DNA from 3 places in the Ruegeria sp. AA6 genome. Region 2 is predicted to be linked to each of the others. Evidence: riboswitches for the same ligand, from Rfam matches in the RefSeq annotation. Region 2 holds a riboswitch; each other region holds the start of a gene.
What was found. Region 2 has a riboswitch for cobalamin ahead of ACR0LN_RS19935 (hypothetical protein). Riboswitches for the same ligand answer to the same signal wherever they lie in the genome.
Positions count from the first base shown of each region.

Region 1 (9,797 bases), on a different contig from region 2:
CATCAATCGCTGAGAAAGCTGTTCTGTTGCCGGCAGCGAAGAGGTTCCGGTGTCGATCAGAGTTTTCCCGACGCTCAAATCCTCGCCCATGTCATCGACGATCTGCTCAATGATGGCTGAGTTCGGCACACATAGGATGATGCAGTCACTGTTGCGCGCAAGTTCGGCTGCATCGCTGCACTCAACAGCACCGTCGGCGACGAGGGTTTCGACAGGCGTCCGATTCCGGTTTCCAAGGACGTTCAACTGGCCGTGTTTTTTCAGGATGTTGGAGGCCATGCCAAACCCCATGGCGCCCAACCCTACGATACCGATACGCATGTTTACGCTCCCTACGTGGTCCAGCCGCCATCGACGACAAAGAACTGACCCGTGGCGAATTTGGATTCGTCCGAGGCCAGGAAAACGACCATATGCGCGATATCCATCGGCTCGGCCATTTCACGTGTCGGTTGCCGGTCGAGCATCCTTTCATAGGCTTCTTCGAAATTTCCACCTTGCACCCTTTGCGGACGCAGGGTCGCTGTTGAAGTTTCATTATCCGACAACGTGGAACCATTTTCTTGCGGACCACTCGATCGTCTTCCGCGTTACCCCGATCAGCCCGACGGAAACCGAAGTCACTACAAAATGGCTGGTCCACAAGGATGCGGTTGAGGGTGTCGATTACGATCTGAAACGTCTGACCGAGGTCTGGATGGCCACCAATGACGAAGATCGTCAGGTTGTCGAAGACAATCAGCATGGGATCAACAGCCCGGCATATATACCAGGTCCCTATTCCGCCAAGCAGGAGTCTGGTGTGATGCAGTTTGTCGACTGGTACTGCGACACACTGGCGGGTCGTTTGGCACCTGACGCAATGGCTGCAGAGTGACGGCGATGAAAGATCTCACTGCGCAAGCAACTGTTTGGCAAGACGATGAAACACTGGAATGTGTATCAATCGTTCCCGAGATGCCGAACACAGCCAGCTTTTCGTTTCGCGCGCCGTCCGGGGCGCAATTCGCCTATCAGCCCGGGCAGTTTCTGACCTTGGAAATTCCGGCTCCGGGTCAGCCAGGCGGCGTGGTGCATCGCACCTATACGATCTCGTCCTCTCCTTCACGGCCACGGTCGATCACGATCACCGCCAAAGCACAGCCCGAAAGCATAGGTACGTGCTGGATGTTGGACAACCTGCAACCTGGTATGCGCGTAAAAGCCATTGGTCCCGCAGGTCTGTTCAGCAACGCCGAAAGCAAAGCGGGGAAATACCTGTTCATCTCAGCCGGGTCAGGTATCACGCCAATGATGTCGATGACCACCTGCATGTGGGACGAAGGCCGCGATCTGGATGTTGTCTTCATCAACTGCGCCAAGCGGCCTTCCGAGATCATATTCCGCCAGCGATTGGAACAGATGGCCAGCCGGACGTCCGGGCTGGACCTGAAATTCGTTGTCGAAGAACCCGACCCGTACCGTCCGTGGACCGGGTATCAGGGCCAGTTCAACCAGCTTATGCTGGGTCTTATGGCGCCTGACTATCTCGACCGAGAAGTCTATTGCTGTGGCCCGGAACCCTTCATGCAGGCGGTGCGCGAGGCGCTTGCCGGTCTGGGCTTTGACATGGCTAATTATCATCAGGAAAGCTTTGGCGCGCCAATTCAGACCGAGGCGGACCAGCCGGAACTGGATGACATCATACCGGACGATGATAGCAGGGCCGAGATTGTGTTCTCGAACTCTGGTGTCACTGCCAAAGTCGCCGAGACCGATACGGTTCTGTCCGCCGCGCGTTCGGTCGGGCTGAACATCCCGTCAGGCTGTACCTTTGGTGTTTGCGGAACCTGCAAGGATAAAAAGACCACCGGCGAGGTTCACATGGTCCATAATGGCGGGATTTCGGAAGACGACATTGAGGCCGGGTATATTCTTGCCTGTTGTTCGAACCCGATTGGCAAAGTCGAAGTCGAAGTTTGAAGCGCAGGGGAAGCGTTGTGTGAACGCTTCCCCACTTGGACGCTGGACTACTGCCGCTGATTTCGACCGGTGCCCGCATGGGGGAAGCCGACCGGGTCAAAACCCATATGGTGCGTCATCAGCGACCGAGCGCCCCCAACTTATTTCTTGCGCATGGGCACTGCGTTGCCACCCTTTTTCGAGGCCGCCGCACGCGCGCGATTTTTCTTGCTAGTTGGCTTCCCCTTAGGCGGGGGCGGGCCTTTCGGGCGATCGGTTTTAGGTTTTCGATTTGGCTTTTTGGCCGTCCCGACGCGGCTGGTGCCATCGCGGTCAGACTTGGCATTCGCCTCGGCCTTCTCAGGCCCGGTAGCCGCTTTCTTCTTGCGCGGTTTTGCAGGCTGCGGTTCAGCGAGTCGAGGCGGTCTGTCCTCGAACTTTGCCGGGCCTCTTTTACCCTTTGCGCCACGCTTTGGGGCCGGTTTAGTGGGCTTTGAGAGATCGGGCGCTGTCTCCAGTCGCACGATGTCCTTTGTGCCCTCGATCTTCATTTCTGGCCCAATGGCATCCAAAAAGCTGGGAACGCTGCTTTCAAGAATTTCAACGTAGGTCACATCGTCTGCGATGCGTATCGCGCCGACGTCAGCTTTGGTGATATTTCCGGCCTTGCACACCATAGGCAGAAGGTAACGAGGAGATGCGTTTTGGTTGCGCCCTTCGGACAGAGAGAACCACACGCTCGGCCCAAAGGCGGCCTGTGGTTTTGGCGATGCGGTAGAAACTTCGCTTAGTTCTTCGGGCGCGGAATGCTGGCGTTTGTATTGGCGGACATACGCGGCAGCGAGCTGTTCTGGCGTGAACTTCGCCACCAGTTCGTTCACCGAAGCGCGTTCACTATCAGCAACGTCTACTTCCCAGTCCTCAGATGCGAACATTCGCGCCAGGTCCTGTGCGTTGACTTCGTCTGCGGACGGCGCCGCGCCCCATTGCGCCGTGAGTTTGGCAAATTTCAAAAGCCGCTCGGCTTTTTTGAACGCGGATGGTGCAACGATCAGAGTGCTGACGCCTTTGCGCCCGGCACGTCCGGTGCGGCCCGAACGATGCAAAAGGGTCTCGTGGCTGTTCGGCAACTCGGCATGGATCACAAGATCCAAGTTTGGCAGATCAATCCCTCGTGCCGCGACATCTGTTGCGACACAGACCCGGGCGCGTCCGTCGCGCATTGCTTGTAAAGCATTTGAACGCTCACCTTGTGTCAACTCACCAGACAAAGCCACCACCGAAAACCCGCGGTTCGACAGTCGGGCAGTCAGACGCCCTACCATGGCACGAGTGTTGCAAAAGACGATGGCGTTTGGTGCTTCGTAGTAGCGCAAAACGTTGATGATCGCGTTTTCCCCGTCGCGTGGGGCGACCTTCAACGCTCGATACTCGATATCTGTGTGTTGGGTCCGTTCGCTGACGGTGCTCACACGTTCTGCATCGCGTTGGTAGCGGGTTGCAAGGTTCGCGATGGCGCGCGGTACGGTTGCTGAAAACAGCAGAGTCTGCCGGTCTGTCGGCGTTTCCTCGAGGATAAATTCCAAGTCCTCGCGGAACCCGAGATCAAGCATTTCGTCGGCTTCGTCCAGCACTACGGCTCGTACCGCCGTCAGATCAATCGAGCCGCGCATGATGTGATCGCGCAGGCGACCGGGTGTCGCCACCACGACATGTGCGCCACGGGCCAGCGCCCTGCGCTCATCGCGCATGTCCATGCCGCCAACGCAGGATGTAATAAACGCACCTGCATCCGCGTAAAGCCACCCAAGTTCCCGTTTCACCTGCATGGCCAGCTCTCGCGTCGGTGCGATAACCAAAGCCAATGGCGCGCCGCTGGCGTCAAAGACCTCAGCTTTACCCAAAATGGTAGATGCGATAGTCAACCCGAAGCCGATGGTTTTACCCGATCCGGTCTGAGCTGAGACCAGCAGGTCCCGCCCTTGAAGTTCTGGGGCTGATACGGCCTCTTGGACTGGAGTCAGCGTTGTATACCCTTTGCGTGAAAGGGCATCTGCAATGGTCTGTTTCATGGTTCGGCTCTTTTGGATGCTGCGGCCACCCTCAGAGCGTCCAACAGACGGATCAACGTCGAAGCGCTGTCCATACTGAGAGAAGAGGCGGATGTATAGGGTTGATAAGCGCCGATTGCGAAGGGGCGCTCCGATCTCGGCGAACGACGGCTTATGGGTTAGAGCCGAGAAAACTGCTTTTACATTTGAAAAACCGTATTGACCCAATCACGGTTCTCGGGCAGTCGTATCCCTTGATGGTTCCCACCGGTGCTACGGCGGGATGAAAAGGGAATACGGTGAGGTTGGCCGAATGGCGCCAAGTCCGTAACTGCCCCCGCAACTGTAAGCGGTGAGCGACGCCAAATACCCACTGGCCTACGGGCCGGGAAGGACGGCCAAGCATCGACCCGCAAGTCAGGAGACCTGCCATCACGTTTTAACCAACCCGGGGCGGGGTGTCCCGGAAGGAGGCGAAGTGGCGACTGCGTTACGTTATTACATTGCAACTATCTCGCTTCGGCAATAAGCGGAGCGGGCTATGCAAACGAGTAACGAACATTTCCTGCTGATATGCGAGACCTGCAAAGGCGCAGAACAAGCGAATGCAATTCGTGATGCCCTGACGGGCCAACTTTCACCCGGGTATTCCATACGTATGGTTTCCTGCATGGCTGGTTGCGGCCGCCCAACAACCGTCGGCTTTCAGGCGATTGACAAAGCGCAATACCTGTTTGGTGATATTGAGACCGAGCAGGACATCCAGGCACTGGCTGAGTTTGCACAGCAATTCGAAAAAAGCACTGATGGTTGGACCAACGCGACCGACAGACCGCGCCCGTTGTTCGAGAAAACTCTGTCTCGAATGCCCCGGATCGAGATGGAGGTAAGCTGATGACGACCTCAAGCTTTTTGGCTGCCCGCGATCTTGAATACTTTGCGCTGAACGGGGACGTCCTTTTGCAGCAAGCTTCTTTCGAACTGGGCGAGGGGGCTATTCTCGCCATCGCCGGACCGAACGGTGCAGGCAAGACAACGCTTTTGAACCTTCTATGTGGTGCGGTGGACCTGGTGCTGGGGGATGTTCAGATCAAAGGGCACAGCCTTAGGCAGATGTCGGCGGCCGAACGGGCCCGCATGATCGCCGTGGTTAGTCAGCAGGAATTGCCGGATGGAAGGCTGTCGCTGCGGGACTACGTCGCTTTGGGCCAGATACCGATACGTTCGGACCGCTCGGCCGGGGAGCATGCCGCAGAGCTTTCCAGAATTCTGCGACTGACAGGTTTGGACATGCTTGCGGACAAGAAGATGGCTGTCCTGTCTGGGGGTGAACGTCAACGGGCGCATATTGCGCGCGCTCTGGCGCAAAACCCATCGCTATTATTCTTGGATGAACCGACCAACCACCTAGACCCGGACGCCAAGGGGCGGATGCTGTCTTTGGTGGCCGAGTTGGGTATCACAGTGGTGATGATCGTCCACGATCTGGTCATGATCCCCGAATTTGCCACCCATGTTGCGCTTATGAAATCAAGCCGTCTCACCAGTTTCGGCCCGGTGGCCGATGTGCTGACGCCTGATCATGTACGCGATACGTTTGGCGTCGATTACCTGAGCTTTCACCACGAAGGCCGCGTGATCCCGGCGCTGGATATTCGAAAAACCACCGTTTCAACATAATCGAAGGAAATAACCCGAATGAAACACATCTGGTCTGCGGCGCTGATCACAGCAATGGCAGGCGGCGCTGCCGCTCATGAAGTGACGGTTGACAATTGCGGCGAACCGCTGGTGTTCGAAACCCAGCCCGAGCGTCTGGTCGTGCATGATATGAACATGACCGACATGGCCTTTGCGCTGGGTCTGCAGGACAAGATCGTCGGCCTGACCGGTATCACCGGCTGGTACAAGACCAGCCCCGAATTCGACACGCTGCGCGGAGATATCCCCGAGCTTGCACCAAAATACCCGACCGTCGAAAACCTTGTGGCGGTTGAACCAGACCTGTTCTTCGCCGGTTGGTATTATGGCATGAAGCCCGGAGGCGACGTGACCCCGGACACGCTGGAGCCTTTTGGTATCAAGACCATGATCCTGACCGAAAGCTGTGTGCATCTGGACAAAGATCGCCCAGAGGCCAGCATGGACTTGCTGTTCGATGATGTTCTGCGCTTGGGCAAAGTGATGCATGTCGAAGACAAGGCCGAGGAACTGGTGAAGGGCTGGAAAGACGAACTGGCGGCTATCGAGGCCCAGACAACGGATCTTCCCAAGCCCCGTGTATTCTTGCTGGACGGTCCGGCGGATGCGCCTTTCACCGCAGGCAAGTTCGCCATTCCCGACGCGATGATTGCCGCGGCAGGCGGCGAAAACGTGACCCATGACATGGATACCAGCTGGGGCCGGACTTCGTGGGAGGCCGTGGCCGCTTCGAACCCCGAGTTCCTGGTATTGCTGGACTACCAGACCGGCAATGGCGCTGCGGACACGTTCAAATTTCTGCAAGAACACCCGGTGATGTCGCAAACCGACGCCGTCAAGAACCAGCGCTGGATCGGTCTGCGTTACGAAGAGCTGACGCCGGGGCCTGCAAATATCGAAGCAATCTCAAAAATGGTTCAGGCCATGCATCCGGGCATCAACTAATATGGGCCGATTTGGCCTTGTACTCATGCTGGGGGCGGTCGGTCTGGCCGCCCTTTTGCTGATTTCAACCGTGTACGGCACCACGGAAATTCCTGCCGTCGATGCTTTCAACGCGGTGCTTCTCGGCACCGGCCTCGTTGAAGGAGATATGGAACCTGCGCATCGTATTGTCTTTGACTTGCGCCTGCCGCGCGCCTTGTTTGCTGCGGTGATCGGCGCTGGTTTGGGCATTGTCGGGGTCGTCCTGCAAACCACAACGCGCAACGATTTGGCTGATCCGTTTCTGTTCGGCTTGTCTTCGGGCGCGGCAGCCGGAGCGGTGTTTGTCATCACGGTGACCGGAGACTTGCTGGGGTTCTGGACCCTGCCTCTGGCGGCCTTTTGCGGCGGTTTGGTGGCGTCGGGTATCGTGCTTGCCTTGGTTCATGGGCTGCGCACAAGCGCGCCGGAAAAACTTATCCTTGCCGGTCTTGCGGTGTCTTTCCTGTTCTCGGCCATCACCAACTACCTGATTTTTGCAGGTGACAGCCGCGCCGCGCATTCGGTCATTTTCTGGATGTTGGGTGGGCTTGGTTTGGCGCGCTGGGAGACGTTCCCGCTTGTCTGCACCGGTCTGTTGCTGATCCTGACCTATTCGCTGTATCGCAGCCGGTGGCTGGATGCTCTGCTGACCGGAGACTTGACGGCTTCAACGCTGGGCGTGCCAGTGCAAGGGCTGCGGTTCAGCATGTTTTTCGTGGCGGCTCTGGCAACGGCAGTTTTCGTTTCAGTGGCCGGCGTGATCGGTTTTGTCGGGCTGATGGTCCCCCATATCGCCCGAGGCATCGCCGGACCCTTGCATAACCGCCTGTTGCCAACGGCGGCCTTGGTTGGCGCCGCGTTATTGACGGGATCGGATATTCTGAGCAGGCTATTGTTGGCCCCGCAGGAACTTCCGGTTGGAATCGTGACAACCTCAATCGGGTCAGTTTTTGTATTTTTGTTGTTGTTTCGAACAGCGAGGTCTCAGAGGCGGTGAAAGCCTAATACCGGATTTTGCTCTAGGACCCTTCCTCTATTCTGGTTGAATTCCGCTGGCGCGGCCCAGGACATCAAGGCCTTGTTGCTTCCAGAAATGTAGAAGGTCGATGAATATCCAGTTCTCAGCAAGTTTGTCTCCGGCGCGGCGGTAGATGTCGATTACCCGGAATTCACCGGGTTTGCCTGTGGCGGGCATCCCCATGAAGCCGCCGGTCGGGACAGCCGTGAAGTTTGGCCAACCAAAGAATCCGCCATAATGACCCTCGGCCAGACGGCATACGTGATCTGTTTTTGAGCGATCAGTGAACGTGGCGCGGAACGGGCCGGAATGTTGTTTTGCATAGCGTTCGATCGTGTAGGTGGCACCGATGCCTTCGGGGCCCCACCAGATCATATCATCGTGCCAAGTCTGGGCCAGTTCATCCTCAAGGGAAAGACCACTGTGCCATTGCCCAAGATCCGCGATCATCGCGTTGATCAAAGCCAGTGTCTGTTCGCCTTCTGCCGCAGGCTGGTCTGACAGCAACAAACCGTCATGTGTCATAGGGCCGGGTTGTACCAGATGCGCCGCAGTTTGTGGTGGAAATGGGTTTTGCCCGGCCTGCACCATCAGGTGTGGAATGTCAAAATACATCGCCGTTTCGACGATCAGGCCGTCTGAAATCTTGTGGAACGAGCAGTACCGCAGAAAGGCCATCTTACCGGTAGGGCGTATCCCTAGCCAGGGCGCGTCGAACAGGCCCATCAGATGTCCCATCGACACAACCCAAACGCCGCCTTCGCTGAGAGAGTTTCTGCCTGCGAAAAAGATGTCCTGTCTGCGCTGCAGTCGTGTCAAACTCTGTTTCAGAGGTTGCCAGAACTGGCGCGCAACTTCGTCCGGGCCGGAGATTTCGTCGAACGGATGGAAGCCACGCCAAAGCAAATTCGATGCGCAGAATTTAGTCATGACAGCGGTTATCTCGGGACCTTTAGCGCTATCGAGCGCGTCGTAGAAAGACTGAACCAACTTTTTTTCGGTTTGGAAGCTCATGGGTATTTCCGTTTTACAGCAACGCGTTACGGGCCTTCCGCTTCGCGTTCGACTCGGTGTTTCAGCGTATATTTGCATACGTATGCAAAAAAGTCTTGCCTGAATTGATATCTGCGAATTACAGTTTTGCAAACGTATGCAAACGAATCCTTTCAGGGGGCACCATGGCGGAAATTCAATTGCGCAACGTCGGCAAACGCTGGGGTTCCTTTGTCGGGGTTCACAATTTCGACCTGACCATTGCGGATCGTGAGTTTTTGGTGCTGCTGGGCCCGTCGGGTTGCGGCAAGACCACGACGATGCGTATGATCGCTGGCCTTGAGGACGTGACCGAGGGTGAAATTCTGGTCGATGGCAAAGTGGTCAACGACCTGGAGCCCAAGGACCGCGACGTTGCGATGGTGTTTCAGAGCTACGCGCTCTACCCGAACATGAATGTCTATGAAAACATCCGCTTTCCGCTGAAAGTGCGCGGCATCGACCCAGCGACGCATGACGACAAAGTACGTCGTGCCAGCGCGATGGTTGAGCTGGACGATTTCCTGCATCGCAAACCTGCCGAGTTGTCGGGCGGTCAGCGGCAGCGTGTGGCACTGGCCCGCGCGATTGTGCGGGAACCTAACGTGTTCCTGATGGATGAGCCGCTGTCGAACCTTGATGCCAAACTACGGGTGTCGACGCGGGCGCAGATCAAGAACCTCAGCCACGAATTGGCGGTCACCACCATCTATGTGACTCACGACCAGATCGAGGCGATGACCTTGGCAGACCGCGTGGTGGTCATGAAGCAGGGTGTGGTGCAGCAGGTGGGCAGCCCGACTGAAATCTATGATCGCCCCGCGAATACATTCGTGGCCAGCTTCATCGGCTCGCCCGCGATGAACCTGATGGATGGTGAAGTTTCGGGTGGTGTGTTCCGGGCTGAACATGTGGCCATCCCTGTGGATGCACCGGACGGCCCGATGACGCTCGGTTTCCGGGCCGAGGATGCCAGCCTAGCCGAAGGGCAGGGCGAAATCACCGCACCGATCTACACGCTGGAATTGCTGGGCGACGCGACCATGATCTCGGTCCGGGTCGGTGGCGCTCTGGTTTCGGTCAAGGCC
Region 1 covers NZ_JBQGAN010000005.1:216,475-226,271, forward strand. Annotated here, with positions in the region: gene ACR0LN_RS09555 (NAD(P)-dependent oxidoreductase) at 1-321, opposite strand, end outside; gene ACR0LN_RS09560 (SDR family oxidoreductase) at 333-467, opposite strand; partial or broken gene ACR0LN_RS09565 (SRPBCC family protein) at 503-877, shown strand; gene ACR0LN_RS09570 (FAD-binding oxidoreductase) at 883-1,962, shown strand; gene ACR0LN_RS09575 (DEAD/DEAH box helicase) at 2,103-4,013, opposite strand; cobalamin riboswitch at 4,234-4,440, shown strand; gene ACR0LN_RS09580 (DUF1636 family protein) at 4,534-4,887, shown strand; gene ACR0LN_RS09585 (ABC transporter ATP-binding protein) at 4,887-5,672, shown strand; gene ACR0LN_RS09590 (ABC transporter substrate-binding protein) at 5,691-6,638, shown strand; gene ACR0LN_RS09595 (FecCD family ABC transporter permease) at 6,640-7,656, shown strand; gene ACR0LN_RS09600 (nuclear transport factor 2 family protein) at 7,693-8,691, opposite strand; gene ACR0LN_RS09605 (ABC transporter ATP-binding protein) at 8,856-9,797, shown strand, end outside.
Region 1: another riboswitch for cobalamin. It lies ahead of ACR0LN_RS09580 (DUF1636 family protein); the one in region 2 lies ahead of ACR0LN_RS19935 (hypothetical protein).

Region 2 (9,797 bases):
AAGGGCCTGCAGCACCTCCAACTCGCGCCCTTCGGGCAGGCCAGTGGCCTCAAGATGCGTGCCCTCCCAGAACGAGCTGCGCTGCTGGAATAGCCCATATTGCAGGCTTTCGTTGGTCCATTCGAAGTTATAGGCAAGTTGGACCGCTTCACGCACGCGCGGGTCCTGAAACTGCGGACGGTCAAGGTTCATGACGAACCCTGTTGCCGACGGGACGTTACCGTCTTCTAGTTCGGCCCTGATCACATCACCGTTGGCAATCGCCGGAAAGTCATAAGCCGTGGCCCAGCTTTTCGAGTTGTTTTCCTGACGCAGTGTGAACGTACCGGCCTTGAACCCTTCCATCGCGGCAATCGAGTCGCTGAAATACTCGATACGAATAGTGTCGTAGTTGTTGCGGCCGACATTCACGTTGATGTCGTCGCCCCAATAGTCAGGGTTGCGCTTGTAAACGATGCGACGGTTGATGTCGTAGTTGTCCAAGACATACGGCGCCGATCCAATACCCGGAACCAGACGGGATTTGTCCAGACGACGGTTTTCAGGATCAGCTTCAAACCACGCCTTCGAAAACACCGGCGTGCCGCCCACCTGCGAAATCAACGCCCGGCGCGAGATGTCCGGTGCAAAGTAGAACTTAACCCGATGCTCATCCAGCGCCTCGGCGCGGGGGATACGTTTACGCACCGCGTCTGCGTAGGACTTAAGTCCTTGATCCAGCAAAAGGTTATGCGAGAAAACAACATCTTCGGCGGTAACAGGGGTGCCATCTGAGAACCGCGCCTCGGGCCGCATGTTGAAAACAACCCAGTCCTGGCTTTCCGGGTATTCCAGGCTTTCCGCTAGCAAGCCGTAGTAAGACGCAGGCTCGTCATAAGACGGAACCAGCAGAGATTCGTACTGATCTGCCGACCGCGCCCCGGCCCGACCCTGTCGCGTGAACGGGTTGAAGCTGTCGAACGTTCCCTGCGCGGCATAAGACAACTCTCCGCCTTTGGGCGCATCCGGGTTTACATAATCGAAATGGGCAAAGCCTTCGGGATACTTCAGATCACCGAATTCCGAGAACCCGTGGCTTTTGATGATCTTTTCTTCGGCAAACAGCTGAGTTGCCGCCAGCAGAAACAACACGAGACCCGCCATCGAAGCGTGCAACCAACCTTTGAAATCCAATACGCGCGCCTGTGTGGTTACTCTGCCGGATCTCATATTGCTCATCCCCTGCTTGGCCTCTGCCTTTAATCTTATACGCGCCAGCTAAATGACCAGCACTGTCAGGTTCAAGTTTAGAATGCGTGAACGCTTTGTGAAGATGTTCTTAGGCAAAAATAAAGCCGCTGCACGAGGCAGCGGCTTTGAAACTTGCCATTCTGATCACAGGATCAATTGCCGATGGTCTGCAGATAAGCAATCAGATCGGCGCGTTCCTGCGGCTTTTTCAGGCCCGCAAAGCTCATAGAAGTGCCCGAGATATAAGCGCTGGGACGGGTCAGGAATGCATCCAGTGCTTCGGGCGTCCAGTTGCCGCCGTGCGCCTGCATGGCCGCCGAATAACCGGTGAAACCCTTGGCGGCAGCCACAGGGCGGTCCACAATTGCGTAAAGGTAGGGGCCGGTGCCATTTGCGCCGTCTTCCAGCTTGTGGCAGGCCGTACACTTGCGGAACACCTTGGCGCCTTTTTCTGGGTCAGCAGCGGCCAGCATGTCTTCGAACACCACCTCTTCGCCGTCGGCGCTTTCACCCGCGCTTTCGGTCTCGATAATATAAGAGGCCGTCTCGCCATGGCCATCCGCATGATAGAGCATCTCGGCTCCCCATTTGGCCAGAAGCAGCACCAGAAAGGTGCCAAACAGGCCTGCCGCGGCCTTTGTAACTGTCATCGTGTCGAACATTGATCGCGTGTCCATTTCAGCTGTCTGCGGGGTGTCTAAGGCTTCCCCTTGCAAGAGGCAAGGTATAGACACCGCGACTAAACGCCCAATTCACGAACTTGTTGCACGGAATCGACCAAATGACCAATCGCATCGCATTTCAGGGAGAACCCGGCGCCTATAGTCACGAGGCTTGCCGCAATGCCCGCCCCGATATGGAGCCCCTGCCCTGCCGCACGTTCGAAGATGTGATCGAATCGGTCCGCTCGGGCGAGGCTGATCTGGCGATGCTGCCCGTCGAGAACACCACTTATGGCAGAGTGGCCGACATTCACCGTCTGTTGCCCCATAGCGGGTTGCACATCATCGACGAAGCTTTCGTGCGCGTACATATCAACCTGCTGGCCGTGCCCGGTGCAACGCTTGAGGATATCACCGAGGCGCATTCCCATCTGGTCTTGCTGCCGCAATGTGCGGGCTTTCTGAAGGAACACAATATCCGTGGCCGTGTCAGCCCCGACAACGCCCGCGCGGCGCGTGAGGTCGCCGAAGTCGGGGACAAACACTCGGCCGCGTTGGCCAGTGAACTGGCGGGGGAAATCTATGGTCTGGACGTGCTGGCCCGGCACATCGAGGATCAGGACAACAACACCACCCGCTTTCTGGTGATGTCGCGGCAGGCGGACCTTTCACGGCGCGGCCCACACGGAATGATCACCAGCTTCGTATTTCAGGTGCGCAATATCCCTGCAGCCCTGTACAAGGCGCTGGGCGGCTTTGCGACCAATGGTATCAACATGACCAAGCTGGAGAGCTACATGGTCGACGGTTCATTCACCGCGACGCAGTTCTATGCCGATATTGTCGGTCACCCTGAGGACCGCAATGTGCAGCTTGCGATGGACGAACTAGAGCACTTCACCACCAATGTCGAAGTGCTGGGCGTCTACCCTGCCGCAGAGCCGCGTGGGTAGCGGCGGTCAATGAGTTGACTGGATGGAAACACCGACCTTAACGTTAGTCGATTCAGTCAACCTCCATGCAGATGGCGCTCTTCCATTTCTCGGGCAAATTCACTGAGCCGCACTTGAAACTGACGCCGAAATCGCGCCTGACCCAGCCGCATCGATTGCAACAATAGCCGCGCGGGCAGAGATTTCGCGGTCAGCGACATTTCTATGCTCAGGCGGGTGCGGCGCTGCGACAAGGCCAAAAATTCAACGGTCGTTATTCCATTCATGCCCTTGCCTGAGGCTTCAAAACGCATGTGTGAAGGGGGTTCACACTCGGCCATGTGAATCGCAACGTGGCGCGGCTTGCCACGCAGTTTGAATTCGGTTTCCCACTGTGTACCCGGCACCACGCCCATGTGACCGGATAACCGACGCACCTCAACCCCTCGGCGCATCGCCATACGCTCGAAACGCTCAAAATCGGCTACCATTTCGAAGACCGCATTGATCGGGGCCTCGATATCTTCGCGCGCTGTAAACTGCATGGTGCTTCGTGGTTTTCTTTTCTATTGGGCCAGTATTTTTTCAGTCCAACGTATCCGCAAGCCAGTTTTGCAGCAGAAAATGCGCAATGGCACCCTTGCGGGCGGGCAACAATTTAGGGTGCTCTCCGGCGAAGGCCTGCATCATCTCAGGTTTGCTCACCCACATTCCGTCTTCGATTTCCACCGGATCAAGGGTGATCTCGCGCGACAGTGCCTCTCCCGCGCAGCCGAACATCAGCGAGGCTGGGAACGGCCAGGGCTGGCTGGACAGGTAACTGACGGACCCAACCGGAACGCCTGCTTCTTCCATCACTTCGCGCCGCACCGCAGCCTCCAGCGTTTCGCCGGGTTCCACGAAACCCGCCAACAGCGAATACATCCCCTCGGGCCAGCCCGGAGACCGCCCCATCAGCACCGAATCCCCGTGCGTGATCAGCATGATGACCACCGGATCGGTGCGCGGAAAATGCTGCCCTCCGCAAGAGGGGCAACTACGCTGCCACCCGCCCTGCGACACCTCGCTGGCGGCACCGCAACGCGCGCAGAACCGATGAGTTTCGTGCCAGCCGATGACCGCCTTGGCCGCCGCGGCCAGTTCCGCATCCCGTGCGGACAAACGGGTCATGATCCGGCGCAGCTCGGCAAACACATAGCCTTGAGGCAGGTCCGGGTGCTGCTGTTCAGATGAGTCGACAAACCCACCGATCTGCGACATGTCCATCCCCTCGGGCGACCAGTTCGAGATATCCAGTGCAAAGACCGGCACGCCATCCGACAGACCAAGAAACACTGGTTCTTCGATGCTGCCACCGGGGCCATTTTCCACCAACCCATGGGACATGGAAACAAGCCCCAGCTGATCCAGCCTTTCCCCCTGAACCAGCGGTTTGCCGCGCCACAGCAACAAGCAGGACGCCTTGGGATGGGTGCGCGCGTGTGCCAATTCCTCGGCATCGCCTCGAACATACGCGGCACGATCCAGACCCGAACTGCCAAACGTCACAAGTTCTGCGTGTTTCATTAAAAATCCTCTGGCGCGTCGACACAGGGCTGCCACGGCTGCCGCGACAGTGCAACGGCAATTTACAGCACCCTGAATCCCGAGGCCGTGAAAAAGAACGGAGGTCTGCGTTACAAGTTGCAATTACTATACTATTTGGCGAAAATACTTAACATATAACTGCTAAAAGTAGAAGTTTGTCACAGTCTCTTTCCCCTTTGCACACGTCATTGAAGATCCGGATTCTGGCTACCTCCGATCTGCATATGAACCTTCAGGGATTCGATTATTATTCCGATCAGGCGGACCCTGCGGTCGGTCTCAGCCGTACGGCCACCCTGATCCGCGATGCGAGGGAAGAAGCTGAGGCTGATGGCGCAATCGTCCTGCTGTTTGACAATGGCGATTCCCTACAAGGCACGCCCGTTGGGAAATGGGCGGTCGAGCCGGAAAATGCACCGCATATCCTGATGCGGGCCTTCAACGACCTTGGATATGACGCCATCGGACTGGGAAACCACGATTTCAGCTTCGGTCTTGATGTTCTGGATCGCGTGATCGCCGACGCGACCTGTCCTGTGATTTGCAGCAATGCACGCCGTCTGGACACGAAATCTGCTTGGCAGGATCAAGCCATTCTGACCCGAACAAAAAGTAGCGAAAACCAGCGTATTTCACTGAAGATCGGAGTATTTTCTGTGCTGCCGCCGCAGACCGCAAACTGGGAGGCGCATCGGCTTCAGGGCCGAGTGGTCGTGGAAGACATCCTGTCATGCGCCCAACAAAAGATGCTGGATTTGTCGGCACAAGGTTGCGACGTGATCCTAGCGTTGGCGCATACTGGACTTGGGCCGGTTAGCCCAGAGCCGGATCTTGAAAACGCAATCATTCCTCTTGCGGCCATCGACGGGATCGACGCTTTGATTGCAGGGCATTCGCACCTTACGTTACCCGGCCCGGCGCATGATGGGTTGGACCATGTCGACGCGACTTTGGGTCGGGTGCACGGCAAACCCGTCGTCATGCCCGGCGCGGCAGGGGCATATTTGGGTGTGATTGATCTGATGTTGCAGCGCGTGGACAACGGAAGATGGAAGGTATTCAATCACAAAACTGAATTGCGGCCCGTCTGCCCGGCAAAACACAGTGGAACGCCGCAACCAATCGCCGAAGACCCCGTTCTGGCGCGCCTTTTCTCCAGCGCGCATACGGAAACGCGCCGTCGCGCGGCGCGGCCGGTCAGCCATAGCGATCACCCTCTTCACAGCTATTTCAGCTTTTGCGCTCCTGACCGAGGTCTTGCCATTGCTGCGGCGGCTCAAGCCGCAGCCTTGCGTCCATTTTTGCACGGGACGCGCCTTGCAGGGCTACCATTGCTGTCAGCAATCGCACCGTCAAAGTTCGGAGGCCGCGCCGGCCCCAGACACTACACGGATGTCCCTTCTGGCCAGCTATGCCTGCGTCACGTGAACGACCTGTATGTGTTCCCCAACGAATTACAGGCGGTTGTGGTCACCGCCGAGCAGATTAGCGATTGGCTGGAAATGTCTGCGGGGGTGTACAATCAGATAACACCCGGTCATCCGACGGAGCTGGTCTCGTCTGACCGGGCGGGGCATAACTTTGATGTTTTACAAGGGCTGACTTACCAGATCGACCTGTCCCAACCGCCCCGTTTTGAGGCAAGTGGACGTCTGACCGACCCGGCACATCGGCGCGTGCGTGATATCCGGCTCGACGGCCGCTTGCTGATGCCCAGCAAGCGCTTTGTCGTTGCCCTGAACAACTACCGCGCCAATGGCGGCGGTCATTTTCCCTTTGTCGAACAGGCGGAACCGGTCGCGCTGCCTGTGCTGCCCATCCAGCGCGTGTTGCAGGATTACCTGTCCAAAGATCTTCCACCTGACTCGTTGCAACATGCACCTCGTCCCTTTCACCTGACCTCGTTTCCTGGTTCGTCGGCGCTTCTGCGCACCGGGCCAAAGGCCCAGGCACATCTGGATGAACTGTCTGAATACAACCCACAGATTGTGAGAAAAGACGACGAAGGCTTTCTGCTGATCCGCTTGTCGTTCTGACGGGTTGTCTTTCCCCCGGTCATTGCCTATATCAACCGTTGAGAGGTTGGCGCGGGCGAGCGCCTCGCCAACCTGGTCAGGTCCGGAAGGAAGCAGCCACAACGAGCCCCGCTTGGGTCGATGTCCAACCTCTCACTTCTCCTCACTGAAAAACATGCGTCCGTTGGTTGGGTATTCAGTCGATCAATCGAGGCCAGACGGCTGCGCTGCGCCGGGCAAATGCACCGATATGGCCAACTTCGGACAAACCGAACTCAGCCGGGGACAACAGATGGCGGCGCGCGTTAGGCCCATAGAGGTCCGCCAGCCGCCAAACCGCGTTCGGTGGCACGACATCGTCATCTTCAAACGTGAACAAATCCACAGGGGTCTCCGACTGCGCCCACCGCGCTTCGGGCAGAGTAGTGCCGATTTCCGGCAAGTAGTTGCGCGGCGCGGTACACCACCTGCGCCACTGCCAATAGACGCTGGCAGGCAAATCCGCCCCAAAACCCACCGCCTTGCCCGGCAAATAGCCAAGGGCTTTGACAGCCAAGGGCGCGTGGCCGTACCAAAACAGCAAAGCCAATGCCCGGTAGGGCCAAGGATGGTCAGACACCGTCACCGGCCCGGAACAGACGCAAATCATCCGGTCGATCTGTTCGATATCGGGCTGGATCGGCCCCAGCATTCCGCCAACGGAATGGCCGATGCTCCACTGCTGCGCGCTGGGAAATCTTCGCCGCATTTCGGCGCGGGCGGCAGGCATGTCGATCAACGCCCACTCCGCCATTGTGGCCTGTGCCGCCTTCAGCGATCCGTTCAGAGAGTGGCCGAAATCGCGGTAATCATAGGTCAAACAGGCCATGCCATTTTCTGTGACCAGCCAGCGGGCAAAGTGCTGATAGTAATCCCGTGGTACGCCCGTCGCGCCATGAATGACCACTGCGGTTTCGGGCTCGCCCACCGGTAAATACAACCGGGCCGACAATTGGGTCGACCCTGAAGGGAACAGAAAATCCTCGGTCAGTATTGTCTGCGTAGTGTCCAGCATGTTACCCTCATTCTGAACTGTTCAGTTCACCTTTCAATCCGCATAGTTTGCCGCCTCAAGTCAATCCTGTTTCCAGATGACCACGCGTCCACTTCACTGCTCCATTTGGCCGCTTGACTCAGGTCCCCTGTACCCGCTAGCGATGACGTGATGGTTCTCGTCCCCGATCTTCGGGGCGGGATGAAAAGGGAACACGGTGCGGTTCTGACTGGGAAACCGGAATGGACCAAAGCCGCGACTGCCCCCGCAACTGTAAGCGGTGAGCAATGCCGAAATACCACTGGCCGAAAGGTTGGGAAGGTCGGCAAAGCGACGACCCGCAAGTCAGGAGACCTGCCATCGAACCAAAACCGAAACTCGGGCGGGGTGTCCGGGCAGGTCGTCAGCATGCTGTCACACCTGATCCACGTCCCCCGTCCTACGCGCGGAGGGCGCATTATGATCTGGAAGACAAAGACACACCAATTCACCGCGACCGTATGCCAGAAAACCGGCAAAACCTGCCCGGCGCTGGCTCAGGCGGCACGCGCCATCGTGCAGGCGATGGAGGCCGCCGTGCCCGCAACGACCCCCGATTTTGAAATCGACGGCAGCTGCGAGCTTAGTTATTGCGCGCAGGGCTGCACCGCGCGGTTCCGGGCGCAAAAGGACCAGATCCGCGTATTTTGCGGCACCAGCGCAGTCACCTCGATCGAGGCATTGGACGATTACGCGGACATGCTGTTCGGCCTCGACTTTACCATGCGCCCCTCAGGTATTTTACCCACCCCGCCCTGCGCGATGCTTGAGGTTTCGGCACTTGAACCGCAGGCCGCAAAGCAAGCGGATCGGCATATAGCCCTCTGATCCGGCGAACCTACTTGGCGCGTGCGGCCCACTCGAACTGACCATTGGTTTCGACAGCACAGGGCCGCACCCCGCGCAGGCGCTTAAGCGCCGCGTCGGGGTTTTCCCCATGCTCAACCATGAGGCGCAGAACGATCATCCCCGATCGACCGCAGCCACCCCGGCAATGTGCCAGCACCCGACCGCCCTGAGCCAGGATGCTCGCTGCAGCCGCGCTGACCTCAGTCCAAGCTGCTGCAATCGCAGAAGGCGGAGCGCCGAAATCATCAACCGGCAGATGCGCCCACTTGATCGCAATCGCACGAAGGTCATCCCCAAGCTTGCCAGCGCCTTCTCGCTGCATCTCAACCTCGGTGGTCATGGAAATCACCAAATCCGGTTGCCAGTTTCGAAGCACATCCAGGTCTTGCGCATAATCTCCACCGCCCCCCGGCAATGGCGACAACGCAACAGAGCCGTTGCCAACCTGCACAGAATATATTGCGAACTGACTCAAGGCGGGTCCTCCTTTGGCGGTTTTAAGATGGGTAATCTGGCTTGCAAACAGAAATTCGCCTACGGGGGCTGTGGACGCGGGACGCAGTGGTCTCTACGCTGCATCAGAACCCGAATCCGACAGAGCAGACATGAACGACACGCCCAGCCCCGCCTATCAGGTTCTTGCCCGCAAATACCGCCCGGAAACCTTTGCCGACCTCGTCGGTCAGGACGCGATGGTGCGCACACTAAAAAACGCGTTCGAAGCTGACCGGATCGCCCAAGCCTTCATCATGACCGGCATCCGCGGAACCGGCAAAACCACCACCGCGCGGATCATCGCCAAAGGCATGAATTGCATTGGCCCCGATGGTGAGGGCAAACCAACCACTGAACCTTGCGGTCAGTGCGAACATTGCGTCGCAATCATGGAAGGTCGCCATGTCGATGTGATGGAGATGGACGCCGCCAGCCGCACCGGCGTGAATGACATTCGCGAGATCATCGACAGCGTTCGGTATCGCGCTGCGTCTGCCCGCTATAAGATCTATATCATCGACGAAGTTCACATGCTCTCGACCAGCGCCTTCAACGCGCTGCTCAAGACGCTCGAGGAACCGCCCGAGCATGTGAAGTTCATCTTCGCCACCACCGAGATTCGCAAAGTGCCGGTAACGGTCCTGTCGCGATGCCAACGGTTCGATCTGCGGCGGATCGAGCCGGAGGACATGATCGGCCTGCTCAACAAGATCGCAGCGGCCGAGAACGCCCAGATTGCCGATGACGCGCTGGCGTTGATTACCCGTGCGGCCGAAGGATCGGCGCGGGATGCAACCTCGCTGCTAGATCAGGCGATCTCACACGGGGCCGGGGAAACAAGCGCCGATCAGGTGCGCGCCATGTTGGGCCTCGCGGATCGCGGACGCGTGCTGGACCTGATGGACATGATCCTGCGGGGCGATGCAGCCGGAGCGTTGACGGAGCTGGGCGGTCA
Region 2 covers NZ_JBQGAN010000024.1:42,033-51,829, forward strand. Annotated here, with positions in the region: gene ACR0LN_RS19895 (extracellular solute-binding protein) at 1-1,209, opposite strand, end outside; gene ACR0LN_RS19900 (c-type cytochrome) at 1,383-1,892, opposite strand; gene ACR0LN_RS19905 (prephenate dehydratase) at 2,012-2,845, shown strand; gene ACR0LN_RS19910 (SRPBCC family protein) at 2,902-3,369, opposite strand; gene nudC (NAD(+) diphosphatase) at 3,410-4,390, opposite strand; gene ACR0LN_RS19920 (bifunctional 2',3'-cyclic-nucleotide 2'-phosphodiesterase/3'-nucleotidase) at 4,600-6,447, shown strand; RNA gene ffs (signal recognition particle sRNA small type) at 6,487-6,585, shown strand; gene ACR0LN_RS19930 (alpha/beta hydrolase family protein) at 6,623-7,480, opposite strand; cobalamin riboswitch at 7,615-7,835, shown strand; gene ACR0LN_RS19935 (hypothetical protein) at 7,919-8,326, shown strand; gene ACR0LN_RS19940 (protein-tyrosine phosphatase family protein) at 8,337-8,822, opposite strand; gene ACR0LN_RS19945 (DNA polymerase III subunit gamma/tau) at 8,953-9,797, shown strand, end outside.

Region 3 (9,797 bases), on a different contig from region 2:
ACATCAGAAAAAGCGAGCTGAGGCTTGGGGCAGTAATCCGTAGATCCACCTGCCACCGTGAGATGATCAGGAGTTTATTCCTTTCCCGAAACGGTAGATTACCCGCAGAAAACTGGGCATCTACGGCTGATATGCGAAAGCATTGGACATCTAGAGATGGTTGTGCAGTTCCCCTTGATGACTTCCTCAATTATCGAGAACTTTACTAATTGATAGTATATTCGACAGGTCCACGACTTCCTACGATAGTGACTGTGCCATCGCCCATTGTTAGTTCTTGACAGGCGCTACCGGCTGCGGCTTCTGGTTTGGTGAGCGTACGGCACCATTGACCGTTCTTGATTTCCCAAGTCCCCACAAGTTCAGTATCCAAGTCTGCACCAACCTTGCCAGTTAGTCGGCCATCCGCGTGGGCAGTTACTTCTTGACCGGGAGCTATAAGTGTTTTTCCGGCCAAAGCATCAGTGATGGGATCGGCAAAGGCAGAGGTGGTGGATACAGCAATCAGGCTTACGCAAATAATATGGAGTTTCATCTTATAACCTACATCTTGCTTAAACGGTGAAAACATTGTCAGTGAGGATTGCTCAGTGTGTCAAGCAAAGCTATGAACGCAGAAATCTTGGCGATTTTCTACTTTTCAGACATAGCTGCCATTCGCTAAGTTCTTTAAGAAGGGCTGCTTGGCGCTTTGATTATTTGGGACCTGAGACAAACGCTGAGTAACGGCCAAAATCCGGCCTATATTTCCGGGTAGCATCCTTCTCCGGTTCCGGCGGAGTAAATCTCCATTGCTTCAACCAATGTGAAATAGGTAACCTTGTTTTCGAGGATGAAGTCTCATTCCTGCTGGCTGCATCGGCATTCCTCACGTGTTTTGGTGGTCTGCGTCTGGTCACATTACCTCCACAACCAAGGAATCGCGCCGGAACGCGCGAGACGTACCAAATCATAGGTATTTTTATTATTTTTGACAGTAAAATTTTATTTTTCGATAAAATTTGAAGGTAAAAAACGGCAATACGTGGCCGAAAATGACCGCTCTAAAATAGTTTCTATAGATTTTGCCCGAGTTTCATTTTTGCCATTTGTTATAAAAATCAATTCCCCTGCGCGGTGGCCACCCCCATGATTTCTGTTTGGCGATACCGCCCCCAGCGTTTGAATGTTGCGGTGGCCAACGGTCAGCATCGTCACGCAACGCAACAGATCGCAATCGTGACGTGATCGAACTAAACGCAAACGATATGGGTGGGGGGCGCACCTATAGCGTTAAGCATATATCCATCGGGTAGCGTGATCGTGTTGTGTTGGTTGGTGTGTTTGGTGCCGTCTGCTGCGGTACGCTACACCCAACGCATATAGCCCTAAGACTAGGGGATTTGGCTGGTGTGTTGGTGGATGATGCCCCGAGTTGGACCCCTGTTGCACGTCATGCACATCGTAATCCAATAGAGGTTAAAAACGCTTGCACGTCGTATGCACGTTGCACGTCGTAATTCCACTTATAGCCATTATCCTTTAACCATAACGCTTTGATATTATTGGATAGTAGAATCCGCTTTGCTCCAACGGAATATAGACGTGCTGACGTGCATGGCATAAAGTTTGAATTCTATATGTGAAATTACGAAGTGCATTGCACGTCATGACGTGCGTTCGTACAAGACCTTTCCACGGTGCGCACCTGACCACTGACGACCCTTACTGACGAACCCTAACCCCTCAAGACAACCGATCATTTCCTGTTGCTTGCGTGGCGTCTGATCTTTCACAGCCATATTCATCAGTGCGAAACATTCACCAACGGTGGTCTGTGTACGTTGGGCCAACATGCTAGCCAGCGTGTCCATCCACGGATGTGCGGCCACACGGGCTTTCTGGACCTGTGTGGCAATCGCTTCGATGGCTGGGTCCAGATACCACTGTTCACCGGCTTGGTACGCGGCAAACGCTTCGGCCCAAAGCTGATCGCGTACGGCCTTCAGATCAGCTATCCGAAATTGGCCGTCTGTCTGGACGATCCAAAAACGGCGTTCACCTGCGTGGTCTTTCAGGTAATCGTTGCGGTTGGTAGATCCGGCAAAGACGCACCGTCGCGGTCTGCTGCCAGTTCTGCGGCCATAGGCTTCACGGTAGCGTTCCACACGGCGCGTGATGAACGACCGCATGCTTTCCAGTTCGGATCGGTACACGCTGGTCAGTTCTGCCATTTCCACGATCCAAACCCCGTCCAGATGTTCTGCGGCATCCTTTTGGTGAAAGTCGGGCAAGCTGTCGCTGAACCATTCCTTGTGCGGCACCAACGCACGCAGGGCCGATGATTTACCGCGCCCCTGTGGGCCTTCAAAGATCAGGCAATAGTCGGCCTGACAACCGGGTTCCATCGCGCGTGCCACGGCGCTGATCAGCCACTTGCGACCCACTGCGTTGATGTAGGTCAAATGGGTCAGATCTTGGCTTTGCACGCCGCAATATTCGGTCAGCCACGATCCGATGCGCGGCACCCTGTCCCATTGCAGCCCGGTCAGATAATCTTGGACGGGTTCACGGGTGTTACGCTTTGCGGCCAGTTCGATGGCGTCGATCACATCCGCTTTGCCGATCTTGTTAAACACGTTCCGCTGAAACCATGACCGAATTGCAGTGTAATCGTCGTCGGTCAGTTCACGGTGCCTTCCGTTATCCACGATCATGAACCGATTGGTGAACGCGTCATAATACAGCCGTTCGCGCCAATGATCTTGATTGACCAGATACGCAAAGACGTTGTGCATATTGGCAACCAGATTGCCGTTGCTGTCGTGCGCGTAATCTTCCATTGGTGCAACAACCGACTGTGACGCGATCACTGGTGCTGTGGTCGGCATTCCAGCTTTGGCGGCTTCAGCCAATCTAAACGCACTGCGGACCTGTCCATCCAAATTTCCAGGTAGATCACCGCCACACGCCTGACGGGCCAAAAACACCAGTTTGCCAAAGCCATTCCCACCATCGGGCTTGAAGCCCTGCCACGTGTGCTGCGTAAACTTTGGATCGTCTTTTGGTGCCTTTGCCGACCACTTGGCGAACACGGGCCAAGCGGCATCCCCCATTGCGTTTTTCATCGCATAGGCAATTGCAATCCATTCATCATATTCAAGGTCGTCGTTGGGGATCAGATCACAGATCGGCTCAAAAAGGCTTTGATCGGCTGGCTGCGCACCGTGGCGGGATATGCCGTCATTCATCTGGTGGACGTTGGTGGCTTTGCCTCTGGTCCAGCCGCGTGACTCGGCTACCTTCAGCATTTCTTCGACCAGCCAATCCATCTGGGCCAGCGTGCATTGCTGCACCTGATCGGCTTGCGGCCAGCGGTTCCACTGGTATTCCCGCCCTGACGGGTGGACACCGAAGATCACGGCCTGTGTGGGCTGTTCACGGGCCGTCAGGCCCATCACTTCGACCCGTTGCGTTTCACCGTCACGCTTGATCGGGTATTGTTTTCTGCGGATCGTTTCACCGGGTGCGATACGGAACAGGACCAGAAATTTCGGCACCGCACCCCATCGGATAAAATAGGCATTCTGACCCAATTCGTTGATGCGGTTAAGCATGGCCTGTGCGGTCACATCGTCGGTGATGTCCACGTCTAGCGCGCACCAGTCGCGCCCCATCTTCAGACCGACGTTGGTGCCTAGCTGGTCCCAGCGTGCGACCTTTACGGCGTCCATCTGGTACTGTGGCCAGCTTCCCATGCCATCGAAAGCCCCACCGTAATATTCACACGGCACCTTACCGCGCGCCTTCGGATCGACTTTTGAGTGTTCGTGCAGATCGGCCCACGGCGGCATGACTGGTATGGTATCGGTCAGCCCCAGTGATAGCGCGTGTGCGTGCCACGGGTGGCTTTGTTGCGTGATTGTGTTAACGGGTGTAACATTGTCCACGTCTGACATGCTTTCTGTATTGGCCCGGTCACGCCCCTAAGCGTGCCGGGTCTTTTCTTGCCAGCGGTTCGTGTCAGTTCGGGTCAGCCAATCCCGCCCCCACTGGCTATGGCTTATTGCCTCACAGCGGTAGATCTGGAATGTCGTTTAGCTGGTGGCTCAGGTCCATCAGATCGGACTCCGCTTCTTTCACCAATTCCTGCAACCCTTGGTCTTGGGTCACTTCAGCATAGTGTCCGATTTTGCCAATCAGATCTTTCAGTGCGGTACTCATTTCGCTGGGTTTCATCTGTCTGTTTCCTTTCTGATTACTTATCCAGCAGCAGATGCTTGGCCAGCTTGTCTTCGGCTTCCCGCAACGCCTCACGCGCGGCCTGAATCTCGCGGATCAGGTCGTTCGTTTTGGCGTCATAGATGCTTTGGTTTTTTCGGCTGGTCAGCGTCTGCATGGTCCAACCAACCTATCACCGATCTTGATTTTACACCCCATCAAAATCTGTGGGATTATAGGATATTATCTATATGTTAGAAGGACTTGAGACTTGCTAGACATCGAACAACTTTACCGCGAAGAAATCCGTAAACACCTAGAAAGTATCGATTGCAAATCCGTGTACACCGGTTCGATTCCGGTACTCGCCTCCACTCTCCTGATACAACCCAGCCTTCAAACTAACGTGACTTGTGTTCTTAGCCTTGCCTGCCTTGAGGGATGACTTCGTAACCTGGCTCTTCCGGTTCATCATCCAGCATCTCTGGTGGGAAGCCTGGCGCTGTAATGTCTAGGCCCGTGGATTCCTCTAAACGTTTGATAATGTTAGGTGAAAGCTCTCGTTCCCCGAAACGCTCGATGCCATCGTCAAAGATTTTGATCATAACGGGATTGATTTCCAGCGGCACCCCAGCGCGGTCGGCGACCTCTTGGAACAGGCCAATGTCCTTTTTTACAAGGTCCATCGTAAACGAAATATCGCGCGATCCGTTTAGAATGACCTGACTTTCGGTCTCGTGAACGAATGATGTGCCTGAGGAAATCTTTATCGCCTCGTATGTCGTGTTGAGATCCATGCCCGCAGCCTTGGCCGTCACCAACGCCTCTGCGCAAGTGATCAGGTTGGCCGTTGCCAGATAGTTGGTCAGCACCTTCAGAACCGAGGCCGAGCCCAGCTCTCCTGTGTGCAGAACACGCCGCCCCATTGTGGTCAAAAACGGCAGGATTTGTTCGAACGTCTCGCGGTCACACCCTGCAAAGATCGAGATATTGCCCGTCGCTGCCCGGTGGCACCCGCCTGATACAGGGCAATCAACGGCAGCGCCCCCGCGTTCTATCACCAACGCTCCAAGGCGCTTGGCTTCGGCCTCGTCCGTGGTCGACATCTCCATCCAGATTTTACCCGGCCCGACTTCGGGCAGCATCTGTTGCATGACGGCGTCCGATGCAGCTGGGGACGGAAGGCACGTTATCACCGCATCGCAATCTCGCATCATCTGAGCGGGGTTATCGGCGGCCTTGGCGCCTTTGGCTGTGAACTCGGCAACTAGATCAGCATTGAGGTCATGGACCGTCAGGTCGATTCCGTTGCGCAGAAGCGAGCCTGATAGCTTGCCGCCGACATTTCCCAGACCGATAAAACCAACTTTCATGTTTCTCTCCTGACGGTCGCGTTCTGGATGAGTATCCGTGTTGCCTCTTGAAAACAAAAATGAATAATATGCATCGTTATGGTCAAAAAAATTTGGTGATAGATGGACCGCCTTCCAAACCCCGCGTGGTTGCGCAGTTTCGAATCCGCTGCGCGGCATCTGAATTTCACCACTACCGCGCGGGAACTTGGCCTGACGCAGACAGCAGTTTCGTTGCATATCCGTTCGCTTGAGGCCGAACTGGGGAAAAAACTGTTCACCCGAAATGCGCGTCGGTTGGAACTGACCGAATTGGGGCAGTCCTATTCGCTGACGGTCCGGCGCGCGCTGGGTGATATTGCGCTGTCTACCAACAGCCTGTTCGGCCCCGCGTCCCACCAGACCCTGACAATTCGTGCCGCGATTTCGACCGCAACTTACTGGGTGGCCGCAGAGCTGCCTGACTTTAATCAACGGCATCCGGATATACCTGTACGACTGGTCTCACACATTTGGAATGACAGCGTAGCGCCCGGCGATGTTGATGTGGAAATCAGGCTTGGCTATGGCGACTGGCCCGGAGTGCGAACTGAGAAACTGACCGATGAAAAGCTGGTTCCAGTGTGCAGGGCTGGGACTCCTTCACCGACACTGAACACCCTACGAAAAGGCCCTTTGATCCATATTCTAGGATACGAAGACAACTGGGCCCGATACTTTCAGGCAAATGACACGGCACCGCCAGATCAGCCGCCTCGGCATTCGGTGGATACTTCGGTGGCCGCTCTACAGCTTGTCATGGCCGGTGCAGGCTATGCGACGATCCTGGAACGCTTTGCCCTGAACGCGATCCGGCAGGGTGCGCCGATTGAAATCACGGGCCCTGCGATTCCCTTTGCCCAGTCGCATTATCTGATCAGCGCACGAGGGGCTGCCCAACCAACGGCAGCGGCGGGTCTGTTTTGTGCGTGGCTGCGGGAAAGGCTGGCGATGGATGCCGCTGTTTGATGTAGGCGGGTCGCTTTTCCGACCTGAGCGATTTCAACCGGTGCCTCGTGCTTGACAAGCCCCCTGCCGGTGCCGCATGTCCCTTGCGTTGGTGTCCATCACGCGATGGATGAAAAGGGAATGCGTCAACGGAACTTCCGCCAAACGCAGCCGCCCCCGCGACCGTGACCGGAGAGGGTGCCCAAAGCCACTGGCCATCAGGCCGGGAAGGCGGGACATCCGACAAGGCAGACGCCTTGACATCCGCAAGCCGGGAGACCTGCCAGCGCCCGAAGTTGAAACCGGACGGGGTGTTCCGGTGTCGGGTCCATGTGCAGACGTGGCCCGCATGAAACCCCGTCCCCCACAAAGAGGATTGGGGGGATGAGAGACATGACCGAGACCGCACCTGTCGAGCTGCTGGTCTGCACCACGTGCCGCCGTGGCCTGCCCATCGAGGATGACGCACAGAGACCCGGCACATTGCTACACAAAGCTCTGGAAGACGCCGGGTTGCCAGACGGCATTAAGCTGAAACCTGTCGAGTGCCTGTCGAACTGCGATCAGGGCTGCTCGATCGTTCTTCGCGGTGGCCCCGATCGTTGGACTTTCGTTTATGAGAACCTGAACGAGGTCGATCATGTCGATGTCATCGTCGACGGCGCGACCAAGTATCTGGCCACCGAAGATGGGCTGGTGAAGTGGCGCGAACGCCCTGAACATTTCCGCAAAAACTGCGCCTCGCGCATTCCACCGATTGGAGCCTGAGATCATGTCGAACCTTGAAAAACTTCCCGTTACCGTGATCACCGGCTTTCTGGGCTCGGGCAAGACCACGCTGGTCAAGCACCTGATGCAGAACCCGCAGGGCAAGCGTCTGGCCGTTGTGGTCAACGAGTTCGGCGATGTGGGCGTAGATGGCGATATCCTGAAATCCTGCGCCATCCCGGATTGCCCAGCGGAAAACATCATGGAACTGGCGAATGGTTGCATTTGCTGCACCGTGGCCGATGATTTCATTCCGACCATCGAAGCTCTGATGGCGCTGGAACCGCGCCCCGAGCATATCCTGATCGAAACCTCCGGTCTGGCGCTGCCCAAACCTTTGCTGAAGGCCTTCGACTGGCCCGATATTCGGTCTAAGATCACCGTCGACGGCGTGATCGCGCTGGCCGATGCCGAGGCCGTAGCTGCCGGTCGCTTTGCCCCGAATGTCGAGGCTGTGGATGCCCAGCGTCTGGCCGATGACTCGATCGACCATGAAACGCCTTTGTCCGAAGTGTTCGAGGATCAGATCTCCTGTGCCGACATAATCCTGCTGACCAAGCCCGATCTGGCGGGTCCCGAAGGTGTTGCAAAGGCCAAAGAGGTCATTGCCGCCGAAGCCCCACGCCCCCTGCCCGTTGTTGAGGTCGCCGAAGGGGTCGTGGACGTGCGGGTTGTTCTGGGACTGGAAGCCGCCGCCGAAGATGACATGGACGCCCGTCCCAGCCATCACGATGGCCACCACGATCACGAGCATGAAGATTTCGAAAGTATCATCGTAGAATTGCCCGAACAGACCGACCCGACCGAACTGGTTACCAAGATCGAACGTCTGGCCACCGAGCTGAACATTCTGCGCGTCAAAGGCTACGCCGCCGTTCAGGGAAAACCCATGCGCTTGTTGGTGCAGGCCGTCGGTGCCCGCGTGCGCCACCAGTATGACCGCCCGTGGGAGCCCGGCGAAGAGCGCCGCTCGCGTCTGGTAGTCATTGCCGAGCATGACGACATCAAAGAGGCCGAGATCCGCGAAATCCTTGCGGGTGTAACCGAGGCCGCCGAGTAAACCATGCACGTCGTCTTTCGCGAAAGCCACGGGCTCGAAGAAACCGAGACCCCGACCGATCTGGGACAAAGCCCGGCGGATCTGGTGGTGTTGTCCTTTTCGGACAGCGACCTCGGCGCTTTCGCGGCAGGCTGGCATCGCGGCGGCGGCCCCGATGGTCGGATGCCGACCCTGCGGCTGGCCAACCTGACCGCGCTGAAACATCCTCTTTCGGTCGATACTTATGTCGAACAGACGCTGGAAGGTGCGAAGGGCATCCTGATCCGTCTGATCGGTGGCGTGCCCTATTGGTCCTACGGGTTGCAGCAGGTTCTGGCTTTGGCGCAGGCCAAGGGCATCGCGCTGGCCGTCCTGCCCGCCGATGGGCGCGAAGACACGCGGTTGGACGACTACTCGACCCTGCCGGTTTCAACCCTGCGCCGTCTGGCGCATCTCTGCGACACCGGCGGCGAGGTTGCGGCACAGGCTGCTTTGGCGCAGATGGCATTGGCCGCGGGGCTTTATGCCGGGCCGGTTATGGGGGCCAAAACGATCCCCGAATGTGGCGCGTGGTGCCCGGATCGCGGTGTGGTTCCAGTGGACAAGGCATTTGCAGGTGACGCAAAGCGCATCCTTGTGACCTTTTACCGTGCTTACCTGACTTCAGCCGACACCGCCCCCGTTGCCGCGCTGATCCAACGGTTGCGCGCACGTGGGTTTGACGCAATGGGACTGTTTGCCCCGTCGCTGAAAGCCCCGGCTGCCGCCGACTGGCTGCGCGAACAGATGGCTGCGCTTGCCCCGTCTGCCATCATCAACGCCACGTCCTTCTCGGGCAAAGGTGCGTCGGGTACATCGCCACTAGACGCCGCCAATGTGCCTGTGTTTCAGGTCGCCCTCGCCACGTCACGCCGTAAGGCATGGGCCGAGGCAGAACGCGGCCTCTCCCCCGCCGACCTCGCCATGCATGTGGTTCTGCCCGAGGTGGACGGGCGGATTTCCGCGGGCATTGCGTCGTTTAAAGAGCCGGGCAAACGCGACCCTCATCTGGAATATTCCCGCTTTGCGCACCGGGCCGAGCCCGAGCGGATCGAAGCCATCATCGACCGCGTCACCGGCTGGCTTAACCTGAACGACAAGCCCAAAGCGGATCAGGTTCCTGCGTTGGTGTTATCTACCTACCCTGGCAAAGACTGGCAGATGGCCCATGCGGTTGGCCTGGACGCGCTGGCCTCGGCCGAAGCAATGCTGTCCGATCTGCAGGGCGAAGGGTATGATACCTCCCCGGCCGAACCGATTGCAGACTGCCTTCTTGAGGCTCGGCTTTCTTGGTCACTGCAAGACTACCAAGCTGCGCTGAAAGAACTGCCCGAAGAGTTGCGCACAGATTTGCAAACCGTCTGGGGCGAACCCGAGAACGACCCGGCGGTCGCCAACGGAGCCTTCCACTT
Region 3 covers NZ_JBQGAN010000017.1:67,999-77,795, reverse strand. Annotated here, with positions in the region: gene ACR0LN_RS17845 (hypothetical protein) at 206-535, opposite strand; gene ACR0LN_RS17840 (VapE domain-containing protein) at 1,647-3,929, opposite strand; gene ACR0LN_RS17835 (hypothetical protein) at 4,051-4,218, opposite strand; gene ACR0LN_RS17830 (hypothetical protein) at 4,238-4,378, opposite strand; gene ACR0LN_RS17825 (NAD(P)-dependent oxidoreductase) at 4,620-5,630, opposite strand; gene ACR0LN_RS17820 (LysR substrate-binding domain-containing protein) at 5,676-6,560, shown strand; cobalamin riboswitch at 6,633-6,841, shown strand; gene ACR0LN_RS17815 (DUF1636 family protein) at 6,933-7,307, shown strand; gene cobW (cobalamin biosynthesis protein CobW) at 7,312-8,367, shown strand; gene cobN (cobaltochelatase subunit CobN) at 8,371-9,797, shown strand, end outside.
Region 3: another riboswitch for cobalamin. It lies ahead of ACR0LN_RS17815 (DUF1636 family protein); the one in region 2 lies ahead of ACR0LN_RS19935 (hypothetical protein).